4 regions of the Superficieibacter sp. BNK-5 genome follow, and region 4 is predicted to be linked to each of the others. Evidence: predicted binding sites of a transcription regulator. Region 4 holds the regulator's gene; each other region holds the start of a gene.
What was found. The regulator CRP, encoded in region 4, controls carbon source genes, mostly activating them, when cyclic AMP is high. The targets are predictions, from matches to a motif close to ATGTGANNNNNNTCACAT.

Region 1 (3,145 bases), 790 kb from region 4:
CCCAGCAGGCGAATATGATTGCGTACCGAGGCAATATGTTCCTGGAGCGCTGCCTCGCGGGTATAATCCTCTTCCGCGTTGAAGTAACGTTCATAGGCCACCAGCGTCATTTTGGCATCGACGACCACGTCTTTGCCCTGCGGCAGGCGCACGATGACGTCCGGCTGCATTCGCGAGCGGGTGTCGGTTTCGATGCTCACCTGCGTTTCATATTCATGGCCTTCACGCAGGCCGGAGGCTTCCAGGACGCGAGTCAGCACCACTTCTCCCCAGTTTCCCTGCGCTTTGTTATCGCCTTTCAGGGCGCGCGTGAGATTAAGGGCTTCTTGCGCCATTTGCGCGTTAAGCTGCTGGAGGTTACGAATTTCATGTGCCAGAGTGTGCCTCTCTCGCGCCTCCTGACCAAAACTGTCCTGCACCTGGCGGCGAAAACCGTCAAGTTGCTCACGCAACGGCGTCAGTAAGCCATGCAGGCTCTGGCGATTTTGCTCATCCACCCGGCGATTACTGTGCTCGAAAATTCGGTTGGCGAGGTTTTCAAATTGCTCGTTAAGCCGCTGCTCGCTGTTGACCATCTGGCGGGTTTTGTCCTGAGACGCTTCAAGGCGGGTCGTTACTTCGCGCAGGTCGGCTTCCAGCGAGGTGTTGATTTCCCGCAGGCTACGCAGCTCGTTATTCAGCAGTTCGCACTCGTCGCGCCAGTGGCTGTGCTGGGCAAGCTGCTGCTTTGCGGCGCTCAGTTCACCAAAAACCTCCCGCTGCTCCGCAAGGATCTCGGCCTGCTGCTGCGCGGCACGATAGCTTGCCGCCAGCCAGCCGACGACGATCCCTGCCAGCATCAGTAGTACGCTGATAATGATTGCGCTGTCCATTCACCCTCCTGCATAACTCATTCACCCTGCAAAATACGGCTTTGCTGTATAAACGTCCAGCTTAAAAGGTTTTTCTGCGAAGCGTTACGCAAAAAGAAAGGGCCGAACATGTCGGCCCTTGAGGTTGATGACAAACCAGGTTTTGCTATTGTGCGAGCCGTTTTGCCGGGTGGCGGCTTCGCCTTGCCCGGCCTACAAAAACAGAAAATATCAATAAGTTATTCGTAACCCGTAGGCCTGTGCAAGCGCAGCACCGCCAGGCATATTCCACGGTATAACGTTTGTCAGAGAAGACGGCGAGCGGCTTCAACCACAATTTTCACCGCATGGCTCTCGGTTTGTTTCATGGTTTCCGCATTCGGAATTTCCTGCTGGGTGCGGTTAACAATCACGCCAGCAACCATCCCGGCACGCAGGCCCTGGCTGGAGCACATGGTCAGCAGCGTGGCTGACTCCATTTCGTAGTTCATCACGCCCATGGACTGCCACTCTTCCATTGAGCCTTTGAAACGGCTTACCACACGCCCTGAATGCGTATCGTAACGCTCCTGGCCTGGGTAGAACGTGTCGGAAGAGGCGGTTACGCCAATGTGGGTTGTCGCGCCAACCGCCTTCGCCGCTTCCACCAGCGCGGTAGTACAGGCGAAATCAGCCACTGCCGGATATTCCATCGGCGCGAAGTGCAGGCTGGCACCGTCCAGACGCACGGAAGCCGTGGTCACCAGAACGTCGCCAACGTTAATATGGGACTGGATCGCGCCAGTGGTCCCCACGCGCAGGAAAGTACGAATGCCGAGTTGCGCCAGTTCTTCAACGGCAATAGACGTAGAAGGTCCGCCGATACCGGTTGAACACACGATAACCGCTTTACCGTCGAGTTCTGCACGCCAGGAGGTAAATTCACGATGGGATGCCAGCTTGACCGGCTTATCCATCAGCGCGGCGATCTTTTCCACACGCTCTGGATCGCCAGGGACGATAGCCAGCGTAGCCCCTTGTAGATCGTTTTTGGTGAGGCCGAGATGAAAAACATCAGACTTAGACATAAAAAACTCCTCTGTGGGTCAGTTTGTCAGAAGAAGCAAAAAGGTACTTTACAGAAGTGACCGGGATTATTTCGTGACCACAGTCACTCATGTAGAAACTTATTGCAGTTCATTTCCATAAAATAGTGATATTGATCACATTAACAAACCTAACGCGTCGTTCAGGTGACATTTCGAATCGGCATCTGATGCGGTGAATTGTTAACGTGGAGTCTATAGTTAACTCTGCGCTAATACTGGGTACGGAGAATGCCATGACTACTGATAATCAGCCGGGTTTCGCACCCGCGGCCTCACCCCATGCTTCCACCATTGTTCGCACGCCTGAAGACGCTATCGCGACCGGTGAAACCACTATCCCGACACAGGGCGAGCACATGCCCGCTTATCACGCCAGGCCAAAAGACGCGGAAGGTGCGCTGCCTGTCATTATCGTAGTGCAGGAAATTTTCGGCGTACATGAGCATATCCGCGATTTATGTCGTCGGCTGGCGCTGGAAGGCTATCTGGCTGTCGCCCCGGAACTCTATTTCCGTCAGGGCGATCCCAATGCTTATGATGACGTTGGCACGCTGTTAAAAGAGCTGGTGGCTAACGTGCCGGATGCGCAGGTGCTGGCCGATCTGGACCATGTCGCGAACTGGGCTGCGCGTAATGGCGGCGACGCTCATCGCCTTGCCATCACCGGTTTTTGCTGGGGCGGACGCATTACCTGGCTGTATGCCGCGCATAATCCTCAGCTTAAAGCTGCCGTGGCGTGGTATGGCAAAGTGGTCGGCGATCAGACGTTAAAATCGCCGAAACATCCTGTGGATGTGGCCACCGAGCTGAGTGCGCCCGTGCTGGGCCTGTATGGTGCTCAGGACAACAGTATTCCTCAGGAAAGCCTGGAGAGAATGCGTCAGGCGCTGCAAGACGCCAATGCAACGGCGGACATTATTGTCTACCCGGAAGCCGGGCACGCGTTTAATGCGGATTATCGTCCGAGCTACCATGAGGCCTCGGCGAAAGATGGCTGGCAGAAAATGCTGGCATGGTTTGCCCGCTATGTGGGTAAAAAAGCGGAATAATGAGGTTGGTGGTAAACCTGGGGTTGCTATTGTGTGCGCCGTTTTGCCGGGTGGCGGCTTCGCCTTACCCGGCCTACAAAACCATCAATATTAAAGTGTTATTCGTAACCGTCAGGCAGACATCCCACAGCATTTTTTATATTTTTTGCCGCTACCG
Region 2 (3,145 bases), 1.9 Mb from region 4:
GGTGGGCAACGCCAGAAGCATGGTGATAAATCAGTATTACCTATGCGCTGGTACAAATTATTGCGTTATCGGAATATTTGGGCAATGTGTATTGGTTTCTTCACCATTAACTATACTTCATACTTTTTTATTACCTGGCTACCCACTTACCTGGTTAAAGATAAGGGAATGGATTTCATAAAAATGGGGATGGTCGCCGCCCTGCCGTTGTTATGTGGCATGGTAATTGAAGTTCTGGCGGGTTGGGCATCCGACCGTATTGTTCATAAACGACTCCTCTCGCTGACCGCCACACGTAAATTGTTTTTGACGCTCGGTTTAGTGATGGCGCTATGTATTGGATTTGCCCCTTTCACCGACTCGGTATTTATGACGGTATTTTTGCTCTGCGTGGCAAAATCAGGAACGACCGTAGCCGCTTCTCAGGTCTGGGCCTTACCGGGTGATGTTGCGCCCAAAAACAGTGTTTCCATCGTGGCAGGTTTACAAAATACCGTGTCAAACATGGGCGGTGCAGTAGGACCGATTATTACCGGTGCCATCGTGGCGGCAACGGGATCGTTTACCTGGGCATTGGTGTTCTCAGCCGTACTGGTGGTAGTGGGGATCCTGAACTATCTCTTCTTAATGGGTAAGGTCGAGCCAATTGTTGTAGATGCTCCAAAAACAGCTGATTTAGCAACCGTTCAACAACATTAGTCATTATAGCCCGGCGTCGCTGCCGGGCCGCTTTTTTAATCGAGCATCAACTTGCCCACGATATAGGTTTTCGCCTGCCCGCTCATCAATACCCGGTCGCCTTTCAACTCGCAGCGAATATCTCCACCACGGGCTGACACCTGACGGGCAAACATGCGGTTTTTACCCAACTTTTGCGCCCAGTAAGGGATCAACATCGTATGGGCCGAACCGGTCACCGGATCTTCCCATACCGCTTCGCCTGGTGAGAAAAAGCGGCTGACAAAATCATATCCCTCCCCGCCTGGCGCGGTGATGGTGACTTTATGCTCGCCCGGCACCATTGCGGCGATATCAGGCTTAACCGCTTCAACCTGCTGGCGATCTGCCAGTTCAATCAGCCATGCCCGGCCTTTATGCGCCGCCTGATATGACGCAATACCTAACGCGCGCAGCAAGGCAGCTGGCGGTGTTTGCGGTTCGGTACGATCCACCGGAAAATCCAGAGTCAGCCAGTCATCATTACGACTGACCGTCAGCTTGCCAGAGGCAGTATCAAAAATAATGGCTGGTCGGGTATAGCCCCGATGATTGAAAATTACATGTGCCGCCGCAAGCGTAGCATGGCCGCATAAATTGACTTCGTTACGGGTAGTGAACCAGCGCAGGGAAAATCCGTCATTATGTGGAACGAAAAACGCGGTCTCAGACTGATTATGTTGCCGCGCCATGTTAAGCATGATCTCATCCGGCAACCAGTCTGTCAGCGGGCAGACGGCGGCGGCATTACCGCCGAAAGTGCGTTCACTGAACGCATCGACCATATAATAATCAATTAACCGCATGATCTTTCCTCTTGTTGTTATCTCGCTACTACGCTGACATGACGTCCATGGGTTACGCCAGCGTTAATACAAACTATAACGAATCTTTAATTTTCGACCGGTTAAATTGAGATCTGGGTCACAAAATGGTTGTATTTGCGCCAGCGATAGTTTTAAGATCATCTCCTCTTCTTCTGTACAACCAACCCAGATTATCTCTATGACAACGAATACTGTTTCACGCAAAGTCGCGTGGCTGCGGGTGGTTACGCTTGCCATTGCAGCGTTCATCTTTAATACCACTGAATTCGTACCGGTGGGTTTGCTGTCCGATATTGCGCAGAGCTTCGGCATGGAAACCGCGCAGGTCGGTATTATGCTGACGATCTACGCCTGGGTGGTTGCCCTGATGTCACTGCCGTTTATGCTGCTGACCAGCCAGATGGAGCGACGTAAATTGCTTATTGGCTTGTTCGTCCTGTTCATCGCCAGCCATGTTTTGTCTTTTCTTGCCTGGAACTTCACCACCCTGATTATTAGTCGTATCGGCATTGCGTTTGCACACGCGGTATTCTGGTCGATTACCGCCTCGCTTGCCATTCGCCTCGCCCCGCCAGGGAAGCGGGCGCAGGCATTGAGTCTGATTGCTACCGGGACCGCGCTGGCAATGGTGTTGGGTATTCCGATTGGCCGCATAGTAGGCCAGTACTTTGGCTGGCGTACCACTTTCTTTGCCATCGGTACCGGCGCACTGATTACTCTGCTGTGCCTGATTAAACTGCTGCCGAAACTACCTAGCGAGCATTCAGGTTCTCTTAAAAGCCTGCCGCTGCTGTTCCGTCGCCCGGCGCTGATGAGCATCTATCTTTTAACGGTGGTGGTCGTGACAGCACACTATACGGCGTACAGCTACATTGAGCCTTTTGTGCAAACGGTCGCCGGCCTGAGTGGTAATTTTGCGACGGTGCTGCTGCTGATCCTCGGTGGTTCCGGCATTCTCGGTAGCCTGCTTTTCGGCAAGCTGGGCAACCTGCACGCCTCAACCCTGATTTCAGGTGCTATTGGCCTGTTGTTTATTTGCCTGCTATTACTGGTTCCCTCCGCACAAAATGAAAACCATCTGGCTATCCTGAGCGTGTTCTGGGGCGTGGCAATTATGATCATCGGGCTGGGAATGCAGGTGAAGGTACTGGCGCTGGCTCCGGATGCTACCGATGTCGCCATGTCGCTGTTCTCAGGCATTTTTAATATTGGTATCGGTGCCGGTGCGCTGGTGGGCAGCCAGGTAAGCAGCCATTTTTCGATGGCGGCCATCGGCTATGTCGGTGCGGTGCCGGCACTGGCCGCGCTGATCTGGGCGGTTATTATTTTCCGCCGCTGGCCGGTTTCACTGGAAGAACAAACGCAATAATGGCGTATTGAATGGGGCCGTTAACTGGCCCCAAATCATCATCACAGCAAATAATACCGTTTATTTTTTACTCTTCTCGCATCGACAACATATCCTCTCGTTGCACTACAACCCCATGGCGGACGCGGACTTAAACGACTTTTTAGCAAATCGTGGCATCAGCTTATTCATTCAGTTGACTTATGTTTGCCTGGGCAATAATATCCTCCGCAACTAATATACTTGCCGGGGC
Region 3 (3,145 bases), 1.4 Mb from region 4:
TTCTTCATTGTACTCGCCTTCGGTAGGACGACCCAGGTGAGAAGTGACCATCACTTTAGCACCCTGTTTCAGGGCCAGTTCGATAGTCGGCAGAGAAGCACGGATACGCGCGTCGCTGGTTACTTTCCCGTCTTTAACTGGTACGTTCAGATCCGCACGGATAAAAACACGTTTACCAGCAAGATCCAGATCGGTCATCTTAATTACAGACATGGTGAATCCTCTCGTTGATTCTTAAAGTTTTGCAGGCGCAACAAGCGCCCTACCTGAAACCAATAGCTGCCATCGCTAACGTCGTGTCGAGCATTCGGTTAGCAAAGCCCCATTCATTATCGCACCAGACGAGTGTCTTAATCAGGTGCGCCCCACTCACCCGCGTTTGCGTGCCATCGACAATGGCACTGTGCGGATCGTGGTTAAAATCAGTTGAGACCAACGGTAATTCCGTATAGTCAACTATACCATGAAATGCTCCCTGCGCTGCTTTTTGCAGCAACAGGTTGACTTCACACGCTTTTACCGGCTGCTTCACGGTAACGCTAAGATCGATAGCCGTGACGTTTATCGTCGGTACGCGCACGGCAATCGCTTCAAAACAGTCATCAAACTGCGGCAGGATACGGGCGATGCCTGCAGCCAGCTTTGTATCAACCGGAATAATAGACTGACTGGCCGCACGCGTGCGCCTGAGGTCAGGATGGTACGCGTCAATCACCTGTTGATCGTGCATCGCAGAGTGGATCGTCGTGACCGTGCCTGACTCGATGGCAAAGGCATCATCCAGCAGTTTAATAACGGGAATGATACAGTTTGTGGTACAGGAGGCGTTGGAAACAATGCGGTGTTCGGCTTGCAGCACATCATGATTGACGCCATAGACTACGGTAGCGTCAAGATCGTTACTGCCGGGGTGAGAAAAGAGGACTTTCTTCGCGCCAGCGGCCAGATGGGCCTCACCATGTTGGCGATTGCCATACACGCCGGTACAGTCCAGCACAACATCCACACCAAGCTCACGCCACGGCAGGGCGTCGATAGTGCGTTCATGGAGAAGACGGATAGCATCATCGCCGACGAAAAGCTGTTCCCGCTCCTGACGGACATCCCAGGCAAAGCGTCCGTGGCTGGTGTCGTATTTCAATAAATGCGCGATGCCTGCGGCGTCCGCCAGTTCATTGATTGCCACCACGGTGATTTCCGCCCGACGCCCGGATTCATATAACGCACGAACCACGTTACGCCCGATGCGACCGAAGCCATTAATCGCTACGCGTACGGTCATAGATCTCCTGCAAAACACCCTGATTCCGTGAAGCTGACAGAGTAATGCAGCTACACATTAAGGGAAACCTTGCCTGTCACAAACTGCGACTGATTGGTTAATTGTCGAACGTTTAATCGACTGAAACGGTTCAGCTAGGATAAGTGAATTGTGGAATAAAAGGAATTATTGCCGCCGGGGTTGAACCATTTATCTGATCTGCGTCACATTTCGCTCAGCGTTACAGGGACATTTATTCCTTGTGCGGAATGGCGCAAAAGCATAGCGCGAATATTTGTTTGTCCACGGTCACATTTACTGATTTAAATCAGAGACCGAGCCGATTCACACGCATAAGATCCGCCGCACGTCCGGGTCCCGGAGTTATCTCACAATGGAACATTCAATCCCCCCTGATGGCGCGCGTTTCTTCGCTCTTCGCCTTCTGCCTGGCCAGGAAGTTTTTGCCGGGCTACATGCTTTCATTAAAAAAAATCACATTCACGCCGGCTGGATTGCGGGCTGTACCGGTAGCCTGACCGATGTGGCATTACGCTATGCGGGCCGGGAGGAAACGACCCGGCTTACCGGCACCTTTGAAGTGATTTCGCTGAACGGCACGCTGGAGTTGACCGGCGAACATTTACACCTTGCCGTCTCCGATCCAGACGGTGCCATGCTGGGTGGACATATGATGCCGGGCTGCACCGTGCGTACCACGCTTGAACTGGTGATTGGCGAGCTAACGTCGCTCTCATTCAGTCGCCAGCCCTGCCCCGTTTCCGGCTATGACGAACTGGTCATCACACCACGTAAATAAAGACATTGATAAGAGGTTTTCATGGCCCAGCGCCGTTTTTCCAGTCTCTCACTGGTATTAATCGTTATTTGTATCGCTATCAATATGATTGGCGGTCAACTGGTCAGCATGTTGAAGCTGCCCATTTTCCTTGATTCTATTGGTACGCTCATCAGCGCGGTGCTGCTCGGTCCGTGGATCGGCATGTTAACCGGGCTGCTGACTAACCTGCTGTGGGGGCTGTTGACCGATCCTGTCGCCGCCGCGTTTGCGCCGGTAGCCATGGTCATCGGTCTGGTTGCGGGCGGGCTGGCGCGGGCGGGCTGGTTCCGTACCCTGCCTAAAGTGATCATCAGTGGCATTATTATCACGCTGGCTGTGACGGTGGTTGCCGTGCCGTTGCGTACATGGCTGTTTGGCGGCGTGACTGGCAGCGGCGCGGATTTGTTCGTCGCGTGGATGCACTCTATGGGGCAGAATCTGATTGAGTCCGTCGCCATCACCGTGCTAGGCGCCAATCTGATAGATAAAATACTCACCGCGATCATCGTCTGGGTGCTCCTGCGCCAGCTTCCGCAACGCACGATGCGTCACTTTTCAGATACGGCGGCCGTTCGCTAAATGCATCCGTTTACGTCACTGACCCTGTGGGCGCTGGCGGCCTGTACAACGCTGCTGCTGCCTGCAGGTCTGATTCTCACGGGTTACAGCATGGTGGCTTTTCTTGGGCTACTTTTGTTTCGCGCGACCCGACATCGGTTTGGCTATGTCGCGTGGCTGATGCTCTCGTTGGGTGCGGGTTTGTGGCTGGTCCATGGCGGCTGGTTCACCGCCTGGCTAAGCGGTCAGCCACGCGACCCGAGCCGTTGGGCGCATGCCATCACGCTGTGGCTGCGCATTATGGCTATCGTCTCCACCGCGCAGTTCTGGATGCAATATGTGCCCATTCGCCATTTTATTCGCGCGCTGTTTGCCTCTCGCCTGCCGCCGGGTCTGGCTTATCTGTTCGCCGGGCCACTGCTGGTGATTGAACAGCTTAAACAACAGTTAGCCACCATCCACGAAGCGCAGCGCGCGCGGGGCGT
Region 4 (3,145 bases):
CAATACATTAGTGGTGCCCGGCGGGAAAATGGGGCTGGCGATGGAACTGATTATGCTGCCGCTGGTGCAACGGCTGATGGAAGGCAAAAAAATAGAATAGCGAAAGAGTGGCTGGCGGCGTGCCCTTTGCCCGGCGGCGCTGCGCTTGCGCGGGCCTGTGGATTGCGATTAAAGTGTTGATATTGATGGTTTTCGTAGGCCGGGTAAGGCGAAGCCGCCACCCGGCATAACAACGATGCGGCTGCCCGCGCTATACCGCAAACGCGGGCAACATAATAACAAGGTGGACGTTAACCCTACCCTGCAACCACCTCATACGAATGGGTAATATTCACCGCTTTACCCAGCATCAACGCCACTGAACAATATTTCTCCGCAGAGAGATCGACTGCCCGGGCTACCGCCGCATCTTTCAGGTCATTGCCGGTAACGATAAAGTGCAAATTGATATGGGTAAATAAACGCGGGGCTTCTTCACGGCGTTCAGACGTCAGTTTCACCTCGCAGTTTGTCACCGCCTGACGCCCTTTTTGCAGGATCGACACCACATCAATCGCGCTGCATCCTCCTGCGGCCATCAGCACCATCTCCATCGGGCTGGGCGCTTTATCACCGGAGTTACCATCCATCAAAATCTGGTGCCCGGAGGCCGACTCACCCAGAAACGTTAACCCCTCTACCCATTTCACTCGCGCTTGCATAACATCCACTCCAGTGTCGCCATTTTCTTCACAGATTACGCGTACATAACAATTCTCGCAACGGAAGGCGACCTGCGTCATGCTGAAGCGAGACACCAGGAGACAGGCGGCAAAAGCTATGCTAAAACAGACGGGATGCTACAGTGATATATTGACTTTGCGCATACATAGATGCAAAGGACATCAGATTAACGGCTGCGGAGCATACCGACAGTCAGCTTCCCGCCCGAGGGAAGAAAACGATTGCAACCCCGGAGGCAACGTCGTTTAGCCGCCGGAGATAGCTTATAACAGAGGATAACCGCGCATGGTGCTTGGCAAACCACAAACAGACCCGACTCTCGAATGGTTCTTGTCTCATTGCCACATTCATAAGTACCCATCGAAGAGCACGCTGATTCACCAGGGTGAAAAGGCGGAGACGCTGTATTACATCGTCAAAGGCTCCGTGGCAGTGCTGATTAAAGATGAGGAAGGGAAAGAGATGATCCTTTCTTACCTCAACCAGGGCGATTTTATCGGTGAACTGGGCCTGTTCGAAGAGGGCCAGGAACGTAGCGCCTGGGTGCGTGCAAAAACCGCCTGTGAAGTCGCGGAAATTTCCTATAAAAAATTCCGTCAGTTGATCCAGGTGAATCCGGATATCCTGATGCGTCTTTCCGCACAGATGGCGCGTCGCTTGCAAGTGACGTCTGAAAAAGTGGGCAACCTTGCCTTCCTCGACGTCACCGGTCGTATCGCGCAGACGCTGCTTAACCTGGCTAAACAGCCGGACGCTATGACCCACCCGGACGGTATGCAGATCAAAATCACCCGCCAGGAGATCGGCCAGATCGTCGGTTGCTCTCGTGAAACGGTAGGCCGCATCCTGAAAATGCTGGAAGATCAGAGTCTGATCTCCGCGCACGGTAAAACTATCGTCGTTTACGGCACTCGCTAAGCTCGACACCCGGCGCATTCACTGCAATGCGCCGATAAACTTCTATGTGGCGCAGGCTTATCTATCACCCGGAAGTGAACTACGCACTACGTCAAACGCTGGTGTTGTGTTTGCCCGTGGCTACAGGTCTGATTATCGGCCAGCTCCAGTACGGTCTGTTATTTTCCCTGGTTCCCGCCTGCTGCAATATTGCCGGTCTTGATACGCCGCATAAGCGGTTTTTTAAACGTCTTATTATTGGCGGTTCGCTGTTTGCCGGCAGTAGCCTGGCCGTACAGATCCTCCTGGCACAAGATGCGCCGCTACCGCTGGTCCTGACCGCGTTGGCACTGATACTCGGCGTTACGGCAGAAATCAGCCCTCTCCACGCACGCCTGCTTCCCGCTTCGTTAATTGCCGCTATATTTACTCTCAGCCTGGCCGGTTCAGTGCCGGTATGGGAGCCGATGCTCTTGTATGCCACAGGCACGCTCTGGTATGGCCTTTTCAACTGGTTCTGGTTCTGGCTATGGCGCGAACAGCCGTTGCGCGAATCGCTAAGCCTGCTTTACCGTCAGCTGGCGGACTACTGCGAGGCCAAATACAGCCTGCTGACCCAGCACGCCGATCCGGAAAAAGCGCTGCCGCCACTGCTGGCGCGTCAGCAAAAGACGGTGGATCTCATCACCCAGTGCTATCAGCAGTTGTATATGCTGTCGGAAAAGAAACATCACAATTACAAACGGCTGCGCTGGATGTTCCAGATGGCGCTGGATTTGCAGGAGCATATCTCCGTCAGCCTCCACCAGCCGGAAGAGGTGCAAAAGCTGGTGGAGCAAAGCCACGCGGAAGCGGTGATCCGCTGGAATGCGCAAACCGTGGCCGCTCGCCTGCGCGTGATGGCCGACGATATTCTCTATCACCACTATTCCGGGCGCTTCAACATGGAGAAGCAGATTGGCGCGCTGGAGAAGATCGCCCGGCAGAATCCGGATAATCCCGTCGGCCAGTTTTGCGCATGGCATTTCAGCCGCATCGCCCGCGTGCTGAAAACGCTGCGTCCGCTTTATCCGCGCGATTTGATGGCTGACCGCCAGCGTCGTCTGCCCTTGTGGTCGGCACTCAAAAACTATTTATCACTGAAGTCTCCCGCGCTGCGCACGTCGGCCCGCCTCAGCGTGATGCTCAGCATCGCCAGCCTGGCAGGAAGCGTGCTGCACCTGCCCAAGCCTTACTGGATCTTAATGACCATTATGTTCGTGACGCAAAACGGCTATGGTGCGACGCGGGTGCGGATCCTGCACCGGACGCTGGGCACGCTGGTCGGGCTGGTGATTGCGGGCGCGACCCTGCACTTTAAGGTGCCGGATGGTTTTACGCTGTGCGCGATGCTGGGCATTACGATTATCAGCTATTTGATCCTGCGGAAAAATTACGGCTGGGCGATGATTGGTTTTACCGTCACCGCCGTATATACCCTCCAGCTTATCAACCTTAACGGCGAACAGTTTATTTTGCCGCGGAT

Region 1: a site for CRP is predicted at 2,042-2,059, ahead of udp (uridine phosphorylase). Genes of this name have one in related genera too.
Region 2: a site for CRP is predicted at 1,630-1,647, ahead of ACMGGS_RS17780 (sugar transporter). Genes of this name have one in related genera too.
Region 3: a site for CRP is predicted at 1,474-1,491, ahead of epd (erythrose-4-phosphate dehydrogenase). Genes of this name have one in related genera too.

Annotation. Positions count from the first base shown of each region.
Region 1 is NZ_CP179893.1:1,038,512-1,041,656, forward strand. It holds gene rmuC (DNA recombination protein RmuC) at 1-872, opposite strand, end outside; gene udp (uridine phosphorylase) at 1,157-1,918, opposite strand; gene ACMGGS_RS05030 (dienelactone hydrolase family protein) at 2,173-2,988, shown strand; gene ACMGGS_RS05035 (anaerobic sulfatase maturase) at 3,100-3,145, opposite strand, start outside.
Region 2 is NZ_CP179893.1:3,721,370-3,724,514, forward strand. It holds gene ACMGGS_RS17770 (MFS transporter) at 1-699, shown strand, start outside; gene ACMGGS_RS17775 (PhzF family phenazine biosynthesis protein) at 735-1,523, opposite strand; gene ACMGGS_RS17780 (sugar transporter) at 1,723-2,913, shown strand.
Region 3 is NZ_CP179893.1:383,774-386,918, forward strand. It holds gene pgk (phosphoglycerate kinase) at 1-213, opposite strand, end outside; gene epd (erythrose-4-phosphate dehydrogenase) at 263-1,282, opposite strand; gene ACMGGS_RS01825 (PPC domain-containing DNA-binding protein) at 1,656-2,081, shown strand; gene ACMGGS_RS01830 (ECF transporter S component) at 2,103-2,681, shown strand; gene ACMGGS_RS01835 (energy-coupling factor transporter transmembrane component T) at 2,682-3,145, shown strand, end outside.
Region 4 is NZ_CP179893.1:1,826,881-1,830,025, reverse strand. It holds gene ACMGGS_RS08705 (phosphoribulokinase) at 1-100, shown strand, start outside; gene ACMGGS_RS08700 (OsmC family protein) at 297-701, opposite strand; gene crp (cAMP-activated global transcriptional regulator CRP) at 1,009-1,641, shown strand; gene ACMGGS_RS08690 (YccS/YhfK family putative transporter) at 1,686-3,145, shown strand, end outside.